One region of the Janthinobacterium salmonicoloratum genome, then DNA from elsewhere that is predicted to be linked to it. Evidence: predicted binding sites of a transcription regulator. Region 1 holds the regulator's gene; the other holds the start of a gene.
The links. Region 1 encodes HrcA, which represses chaperone genes, less so after heat shock. Its sites were predicted from a motif close to TTAGCACTCNNNNNNNNNGAGTGCTAA; they were not measured.
Positions count from the first base shown of each region.

Region 1 (4,837 bases):
CGGCAAGTTGCCGCCTTCGAAACGTTCAACCTTGCCATCCTTGCCGAAGTACACAACCACGCGGCTGCTGGTGGTTTCGCCACTGCCCCGGGCCAGGCGGAATGGGTAATCCCAGCGGTCGGCATGGAAGATATCGGTCAGCAGCGAGGTGCCGAGGACGAAACGCACCTGGTCGCGCGTCATGCCTACTTTCAACTGGGCCAGCATCTCTTCGGAGACAAAGTTGCCTTGTTGAATGTCAGGACGGTACGGCGAGAAAAACCACATGAATTTTTGCAGCGGCGTAATGGTGGTCGTTTGTGCGCCCTGTTCGGGAACCAGTTCCTTGCCTTCTTTTTGGCTCGCTGCCGGCTTTTCGCCAAGGATGCCACGGCTGGCGCAGCCGGACATGGCCAGCGCGACACAGACCATGCCTGCCACGACTGGTGCTCGAAATGAAATACGGTGCCAGAGAGATGGCAATACAGCCGGTGTTACGCGCATAAATGACCTCAATTGGATGAACAAAACGCCAGGAGTGACCGGCCCGCCAAAAAAGCATATTTTGGCACTCCCCGACAAAACGCTATATGATAAAGCACCTGACCCACATACGAGCAACAAACATGAGTAACAATCCTAGTGATCTCAAGGCAAGCGGCCTGAAAGCCACCCTGCCACGGCTGAAGATACTCGATATCTTCCAGAGTAGCCCGGTACGCCACCTGACCGCGGAAGACGTCTACAAGATTCTGCTGGCCGACAATATGGATGTCGGTTTAGCAACTGTCTATCGCGTTCTGACGCAATTCGAACAGGCAGGCTTGCTCAACCGCAACCATTTTGAAACCGGCAAGGCGATTTTCGAGCTCAACGAAGGCTCCCACCACGATCACCTGGTGTGCCTCGACTGTGGCCGGGTCGAAGAATTCTTCGACGAAGAAATCGAAATCCGCCAGCAAAAAGTAGCCGAAGAACGCGGCTTCAAGATCGCCGAACACGCCTTGGCCATCTACGGCAACTGCATCAAGACGGCTTGCCCGCACAAAACAGCCTGACGTCTGACACATTCCGCCGGCCGTTCCCATGGGACGGCTGGCGCGGCAGGCATCACGCTCAATGATGGCTGAGTGCGCTGGACAATAATTTAGCCGTGATATCGACGATCGGGATGACGCGCTCGTAAGCCATGCGCGTCGGTCCGATCACTCCCAATGTTCCCACGATCTTGCCGTTGACTTCATACGGCGCCGTCACCACGCTCATCTCATCCATCGGCACCAGGTTCGATTCGCCGCCGATGAATATCTGCACGCCCGTTGCCTTGCTCGACACGTCGAGCAGTTGCATCAAGCCCGTTTTTTGCTCGAACATGTCGAACATCTGGCGCAGCGAATGCATATTCGATGACAGATCACTCACGCTGAGCAAGTTGCGCTCGCCGGAAATCACCATGTCATCGCTATGGTCGGCCATCGCTTCACTGCCCGCTTCCACGGCCGCCTGCATCAGGCTGCCCATATCGTCGCGCAACTGGCGCAATTCGCCCTGCAGGCGCACGCGTACGGCATCGAAGGACAGGCCGCCATAATTCTGGTTGATGTAATTGGCCGATTGCACCAGCTGCGCCGGCGTATAGTCGGCCTCCGTCAGCAATAAACGGTTCTGCACGTCGCCGCCGGGGGCGACGATGACGAGCAGGATGCGCTTTTCGGACAAGCGCAGGAATTCAATTTGCTGGAACACGGATTCGCGGCGCGGACTGAGCACGACACCGGCAAACTGCGACAGCGACGACAGCATCTGCGCCGCGTTGGCGATGGTTTTTTGCGGTTGCGGCGTCTGCAGACGCATGCGCGACTCCACCAGGTGCTCGTCCAGATGCCTGACGGTCAGCAAGGTATCGACAAAGATGCGGTAGCCGCGCGGTGTCGGTATGCGTCCGGCCGAGGTGTGCGGGCTGGACACATAACCGAGCTCTTCCAGGTCGGCCATGATGTTGCGGATCGTGGCCGGCGACAAATCCAGGCCGGAAATTTTCGACAAGGCGCGCGAACCGACCGGCAGGCCGTCGGCGATATATCGCTCGACCAGGGCTTTCAGCAGTGTTTGGGCACGTGTATCGAGTTGCATGGTGTCTTAGGTAAGCAAATATTCTTTAAACAAGCATATTGTTAAGCAAGCGGCAACGAAAGCGGCCGAACGTGCATCAACAGAACCTATTATGCACGTTCGCCCGTCCGGCGGCGATCAATCTTCCAGTTGCTGCTGCAACCACAACAGCAACTCGTCGAAGTTGGCGCAGATGGCGTCGGGCTGCACACCAGCGGCCAGGTGCGCGTCGCTGCCTTTGCGGTTCATCCAGACGGCACGCATGCCCGCCCCCTGCGCTCCCGTCACGTCGAAATACAAGTCGTCACCGACATATACGGCTTCATGGGGCGCCACATCCAGCGCGGCGCAAGCGGCCAGGAAGATGCTGGCGTCGGGCTTGGCCACGCCAAAATCACTGGCAGCAATCGATACCTTGAAATGCTGCGCCAGGCCGATAATTTCAAGGTCCGCATTGCCATTTGAGATCGAGCCGACCAACATGCGCTGGCGCATCCAGGCCAGGCCAGGCAAGACGTCGTCATACGGCTGGACGCGGTTGCGTGCGGCCAGGAATTGCAGGATAGCCCCGTCGACCAGGGCGGCATCCTCGCCGGCAGCCTCGAAGGCGGCCAACAAGCCCGCGCGGCGCAACTCGATCAGGTTGCCATGGAAATGCGGCTGCGCATTGAGCATGGCCAGACGGTGCTGGCGCAGCACCTCGATGGAAAACTGCTGCGCCACCTTGGGCGCATGCGTGGCCAGCCAGTCGTGCAGCAGGGTTTCCGCGGCGGCAATCACGGGCGCGATGGGCCACAAGGTATCGTCGAGATCGAACAGGATGGCCTTGGGCGGCACGGCGGGTTTGACAGGGGCAAGGGACATGGGACTCATCAATGGGATGCTGCGTCACGGTGCGCAGGGTGCATCTATTGTCGCACCGATCGCCGCCGTCGGCATGGCTGCGCCTCCCTGAAATGGGGCCGGGCCAGCGCTTCCCGGCGAAAAATTGTTACAGGGTGATACAAGGCAAGATCATCCAGCTTGCCAGATAGACTAAAATAGGCGCCATTCCAATGCGGCGCCAGCGTCCGCGTTGCGCTACCCAACCTAATTCGTTTTGGAGAATGTATGAAAAATTTGTACCTGCGCTCGATGCTGGCGGCGGCTTGCGCCGCCACACTGGCAGCCTGCGGCGGCAGCGGCGGCAACCTGTATCTGCAAGTCCAAGTCAGCGGCCTGGCCAAGGATGGCCTGATTCTCTTGAATGACGGGGAACGCTTGCCGGTTACTGCGGGCCTGTCCACCGTTGTTTTCACCAAGCTGGTCAAGAACGATGACCGCTACGATATCACCATCGCGCAACAGCCCAAGGGCGCCGTTTGCACCATGATCAATGGCGTTGGCAAGGCATCGAGCTACTCCGTGACCACGGCCGCGGTGAGCTGCAAGACGAATTCCTACCCGCTGAGCGGCACGATCACGGGCCTGACCGCTGGCGGCTTGCGCCTGGTGATGGGTCCCAACGGCACCAGCCCACTGGCTGGCGTCAGCTCCTACGAATTCACAAGCGTTGCTGACGGCGCCGCATACGGTATTTCCATACTGACTCAGCCAACGGGCCTGACGTGCCGCTTCCAGGGTTCAAAGAGTGCCGACGGCAGCGATACGGTCGGCACGATGGGTTCTGCCGCCACGACCGCCGCCACACTTGACTGCACGCCGCAGTAATCCTTGCGATTCGTCACCTATTTTTTGGAGAAATACATGAAGTTATCCTGCTTGCGCCCACTCGCCGCGCTGCTGCTGACCCTGGGACTGGCCGCTTGCGGCGGCAAGGCCTCGTACGAGGTCGGCGGCACCATCAGCAACTTGAACACCGACGGCCTGATCCTGGCCAATGGCGGCGAGCCCCTCCCGGTTCCATCCGGAAAGACCGAGTTTACCTTTAAAAAGCGCATCGACTATGGCACCGACTACAACATCACCGTGCAAACTCAGCCTGCCCACATGACTTGCGGCATCAGTGGTGGTTCCGGATCGGCTGGTCATTACATCAACATCAGCGCCGCTGTTTCTTGTTCAAAAAACACGTATAGCGTGGGCGGCACGGTTTCCGGCCTGACCGTGGACGGCCTGGTGCTGATTAACGGTAGTGCAACAACAACGGTGGCCAAGGACGCCACGACCTTTACCATAGGCTCTGTCGCCTATGGCGACACCTATGCCATCAGCGTCTCCACCCAGCCTAAGGGTCTGCTGTGCGTTGTACAGCCGGGCACAGGCGGCGGCACCATGGGCGAAGCGAATGTGACGACGGTGAAGATCGCCTGCAATCCGGCCTGAGTTGCAGGAACGGCAGCCGCTGCGCGGCTGCCAGGAAGAGTTATCACAGAAATATATAGTTGATATTCCAAAGATAAATTGGAGTTATATGTGGCGATGCAGCATAATGCATCTGTCTCCTCCAACTCTTCCAAGAATTGGATTTAGCCCGCTTTTACCAGCGGGCTTTTTTTTGCCCAAAATTCCTCAGGCCGGCTTGTTCAAGCTCGGTTGCAGCATCTGCACGATGCTGGAGAAATCCTGCTGGGCATAACCGGCTTGCGCATGCATCTGGTACAGCTGACGCACCAGGCCGCCCAAGGGCGTGGGCGCGTTTGCCGACAAGGCCGACTGCTGCGCCAGGCCCAGGTCTTTCAGCATCAGCGCCGTGCCGAAGCCGCCGCTATAGTTGCGCGACGCGGGCGTGCCCTCCATGACACCC
Region 1 covers NZ_JBNYXV010000001.1:2,722,988-2,727,824, forward strand. The annotation lists gene ACQ4WY_RS12545 (outer membrane protein assembly factor BamE) at 1-411, opposite strand, end outside; gene fur (ferric iron uptake transcriptional regulator) at 606-1,037, shown strand; gene hrcA (heat-inducible transcriptional repressor HrcA) at 1,096-2,112, opposite strand; gene ACQ4WY_RS12560 (HAD family hydrolase) at 2,230-2,955, opposite strand; gene ACQ4WY_RS12565 (hypothetical protein) at 3,202-3,801, shown strand; gene ACQ4WY_RS12570 (hypothetical protein) at 3,838-4,416, shown strand; gene mmsB (3-hydroxyisobutyrate dehydrogenase) at 4,603-4,837, opposite strand, start outside.

Region 2 (4,837 bases), 730 kb from region 1:
GCCGCTGTCACACATATTTACATCAATGCAGGGCAGTTGGCGGACAATACACGATTTTTCCGACGCTTTTCGCCAAGTGCGCGCATCTGCCACCGCCGCGATGGCAGCGTTTTACTCGTCGACGTAATCGGGTTCGATATCGAGTCCGCCATAGCGGTTTTCGCAAGAACGGCGTATCAGCGTCTGTTGTCCGCCCTTGCCGTCAAGCACCATCGTCAAGTCGCGGCAAGTACGGCGGTAGCTGCCAGGTTTGGCGTCCGTCCCTGAAGGCGTCAGGTGTACTGCCAGCGGTGCCGCATTGCCCAAGCCCTTGTTGCTCCACTGGCGCGTCTTGCCATCCTCTTCATCTTTCAAAGTGCGCACGGCAGCCGTCAGCAAGGCTTGTTGTTCCTTGGCATTGAGCTTGGCGATGGTGACGTCGGACAGGAAAGGCGGATACACGACAGGCGCCGGGTCCTTGCCCTGCACATCCCAGTTGCCGCTGTTTTGCGAACAGGTGCGGCGGCTCAGGTCCTGCGCCTTGCCGCCCGCCGTGACGACGAATTTCAGGTCGCGGCAGACGTGCGCCTTCAGGCTGTGTTCCGTCATGCCGGAGTTGCTGAAGTTATACGTGACTTTCACCAGCACGCCACTGTCGCCGCCGTTGTCCCATACATGCGCTTCCTGGTCGTCGTCATCCTTGTTCAAATCGTTGAACAGGTCGTTAAGCAGCATTTTCTTTTCCAGCGGCGTCAGGGTCGCCACGGTGATCTCGTCGACGATGGTGGGCGTTTGCGCGGCGGCATTGCCCAGGCAGGCGAGGCCAAGGACGGTGGCGCCCAGCAGGCGCAGCGCGGGATGGGAAATCGGGAATGGCATGGTGTTCTTTCTCGTGCAAGTGGTGATATGTGGCGATATTGATATGCAATTACAATCATCTTATCAAATTCCATAGTGAAACTCTGTTTCCTGTGCGTACAGGAACGCCCCCCATCCGGACGGCATGCTAGAGTCGCGCCTGTTGCTGACGCCCGGGAAGTTGGCTTGCGCCAGCGCAAACCCTGTGTAAATGCAGGCTGCGCAGAACGTCTATGCTTATCTTTCCGGAGAATAAGCCCTTGAATAAGCCCCCTACCGTCCCTATAATTAGCACTCGTTAGTAGAGAGTGCTAACAAACTCTTTCGTAGCAATCCTCAGGAAATGATGGTGCTTGCCAGACCACTGCAGGGAACGCTACGCGGCGGGCGACGCCGCGATGCACCACTGCCGGATACAAGCAAGGACAGGATGACATGGGGTTTGCTTGACCGTTGCGGGCTGCTTTCAACGGCGGTCACTGAAAGCACGTCTGGCGCTGTGCCAGGCATGTATTCATTTAGCAACACTTATCCATTGAACTTTAAGGAGTTTTGTATGAATCTGCGCCCATTGAACGATCGCGTCATCGTCAAACGCCTCGACCAGGAAACCAAAACTGCGTCCGGCCTCATCATTCCTGATGCAGCTGCTGAAAAACCGGATCAAGGCGAAGTCCTTGCCGTAGGCAATGGCAAGATTCTCGACGACGGCAAAGTGCGTCCTCTGGATGTCAAAGTGGGCGACCGCGTCCTGTTCGGCAAGTACGCCGGCCAAACCGTCAAAGTTGACGGCGATGAGCTGCTGGTCATGCGCGAAGAAGACATCATGGCGATCGTCGTCAAGTAATTGTTTCCACGTTGTAGACAGATACATCCCGAAACTCAGGAGAATTGAACATGGCAGCTAAAGAAGTAGTATTCGGCGACGCAGCGCGCGCCAAGATGGTCGAAGGCGTCAATATCCTCGCCAACGCAGTCAAAGTAACGCTTGGCCCGAAAGGCCGCAACGTGGTCCTGGAGCGCTCGTTCGGCGCCCCTACCGTCACCAAGGATGGTGTATCGGTAGCGAAAGAAGTTGAACTCAAAGACAAGCTCATGAACATGGGCGCGCAAATGGTCAAGGAAGTTGCTTCCCGCACCAGCGACAACGCCGGCGACGGCACCACCACCGCGACCGTGCTGGCACAAGCCATCGTGCGCGAAGGCATGAAGTTCGTAGCCGCCGGCATGAACCCGATGGACCTGAAGCGCGGTATCGACAAGGCAGTTGCTGCGACCGTCGAAGAACTGGCGAAAATCGCCCGTCCTTGCACCACGACCAAGGAAATCGCCCAGGTTGGCGCGATCTCGGCGAACTCGGACTACTCGATCGGCGAGCGTATCGCTGAAGCGATGGAAAAAGTCGGCAAAGAAGGCGTCATCACGGTGGAAGACGGCAAGTCGCTGAACGACGAGCTGGACATCGTTGAAGGTATGCAGTTCGACCGCGGCTACCTGTCGCCATACTTCATCAACAACCCAGAAAAACAAGTTGCCGTACTGGACAGCCCATTCGTCCTGCTGTGCGACAAGAAAATCTCGAACATCCGTGACCTGCTGCCGGTACTGGAACAAGTCGCAAAAGCTGGCCGTCCACTGCTGATCATCGCGGAAGACATCGAAGGCGAAGCGCTGGCGACCCTGGTTGTGAACAACATCCGCGGCATCCTGAAAACTTGCGCAGTGAAAGCACCTGGCTTCGGCGACCGCCGCAAAGCCATGCTGGAAGACATCGCTGTCCTGACCGGCGGCCAAGTGATCGCTGAAGAAGTCGGCCTGACCCTGGAAAAAGTGACCCTGGCCGAACTGGGCCAAGCGAAACGCATCGAAGTGGGCAAGGAAAACACCATCGTCATCGATGGCGCCGGCGAAGCTGCCTCGATCGAAGCACGCGTGAAACAAGTGCGTGTACAGATCGAAGAAGCGACCTCGGACTACGACCGTGAAAAACTGCAAGAGCGCGTAGCCAAACTGGCTGGCGGCGTTGCCGTGATCAAGGTTGGCGCAGCCACCGAAGTCGAAATGAAAGAGAAAAAAGCCCGCGTTGAAGATGCACTGCACGCAACCCGCGCTGCCGTGGAAGAAGGCATCGTGCCAGGCGGCGGCGTAGCCCTGCTGCGCGCACGCGCCAACATCACGGTCAAGGGCGACAATCCTGATCAAGATGCCGGTATCAAGATCGTCCTGCGCGCAATGGAAGAGCCACTGCGCATGATCGTGCAAAACGCTGGCGAAGAAGCTTCGGTCGTCGTGGCAGCCGTACTGGCTGGCACGGGCAACTATGGCTACAACGCTGCCAACGGCACGTATGGCGACATGGTTGAAATGGGCGTCCTGGACCCAGCCAAAGTGACCCGTTCGGCGCTGCAAAACGCCGCTTCGATCGCTTCGCTGATGCTGACAACCGACTGCATGGTCTGCGAAATCGCTGACGACAAAGCAGGCGGCGGCATGGGCGGCGGCATGGGTGGTATGGGCGGCATGGGCGGCATGGACGGTATGATGTAATGTCCGGCGGCCGCGCGCGCAGGCGACGGCATGCGCGGCCGCACACGCCGGTACAGGACAGGCAGACCAAAAGCTGCCAGCCCCCTGCCCGGTAACCCCGATAGCCATCTTCTACGGAAGGTGGCTTTTTTTTCGCCTGGCGCGCCCTCAGTTCTGGCCTAGGCTTTCCGGATACACGATGGCCGACGCATAATCAATGCGCTTCTCCGTGTCATCGGGCGGCAGGCCGTTCGCGGCATACTTGATACCGGCAGCCAACAAAGTCATGCTATGCCGCCCGAATGCCCCGACATCGACGTCGGGAAAAGTCATGCGGATGTCGCGCCGGTGATCACGCGGTTGATTGAATCTGGTCGATATCTTGCGGACAAACGACAGCGCCTCGCCATCAAGATACACACGGTAGATATTCGGGTCCTTCGTCACCACACACTTACGCCAATGCAAGAAAAACCAGCCGGTTGCCGGGCTGGGATCAAAGGCAACCGTTGCGCGCACATCGCACGCATTGCTGCTATACGCCAGATGTTGCGCCAAGCCCCCTCCCAGCGAATGGCCGACCAGGTCGATGGGCGCTTGCACACCTTCGTCCCTGTCCTTGGCTGCCTTGCAGACAGGCGAGGAGGTCGTCTTCGGCAACACGCGCACCAGCGCTTCGATCAGGCGGCCTCCTTCAATCCGAGCCTCGCCAAACTGAGGGTTGGCGCCTGCACCAAAATCGACGTTGCTGAAGTTGGCGATCCAGTCACTGCGCCACTCATACCTGGTATTTTCCGTACCACGAAAGGCCAGTACCGCCTCCAGCGGGCGGCCCGCCGCATCCAGCCTGATATAGGTCTCATATTGCAAGCCCTTGGCACCACGGCAAGGTTGTAGCGGGCGGCCTTGTCCCGCCGCTGGCTGCATGCCCAGTTGCTTGATCAATTGCTGGTTCAGCCGAAACCATCCATCGGGCAAGCCAGTGCGCAAGGGGGGCGCGTCCGTGGCAGTAACATAATCGCAGGCGTGCTCCTGGCGCTCCGACACGTCAAGATCACGCCGGTAAACTGCTTCGGCCATGTCGGCGTGCTTGGATATCTGGCGCAGCATGGCAAGCGCCTCACCGGTCGGCAGGGTCTTTTCCACAGCGCCGGCAGAAGTGTGCGCCGACTCATGGAGCGTTGGGAACTGTTTGCCCGTGCTCGCGCACGCAGCCAGGAAGAATGACGCGACGAGCAGCGCCGTACGTTTGATCATGTTCATCGTTTCTCCGTGGTCGTTAATGCGCTGAGCCCAAACCCGGACATTCCGTGCCTTGCCAGCGCAACAGACAGCCTGCAACATGGCGCCTCCAACAAAGTTAGCACATAAACAATTTCATACAAGTATTTATTAATTCATTTTGGAAATTCAATGAGATTATATCTTTTTAACAACACCCAGAAGGCAACACAAAGGAAAGATGGGAACGACC
Region 2 covers NZ_JBNYXV010000001.1:1,992,661-1,997,497, forward strand. The annotation lists gene ACQ4WY_RS09255 (hypothetical protein) at 112-858, opposite strand; gene groES (co-chaperone GroES) at 1,394-1,684, shown strand; gene groL (chaperonin GroEL) at 1,735-3,384, shown strand; gene ACQ4WY_RS09270 (alpha/beta hydrolase family protein) at 3,532-4,626, opposite strand.
Region 2: a site for HrcA is predicted at 1,126-1,152, ahead of groES (co-chaperone GroES). Genes of this name have one in related genera too.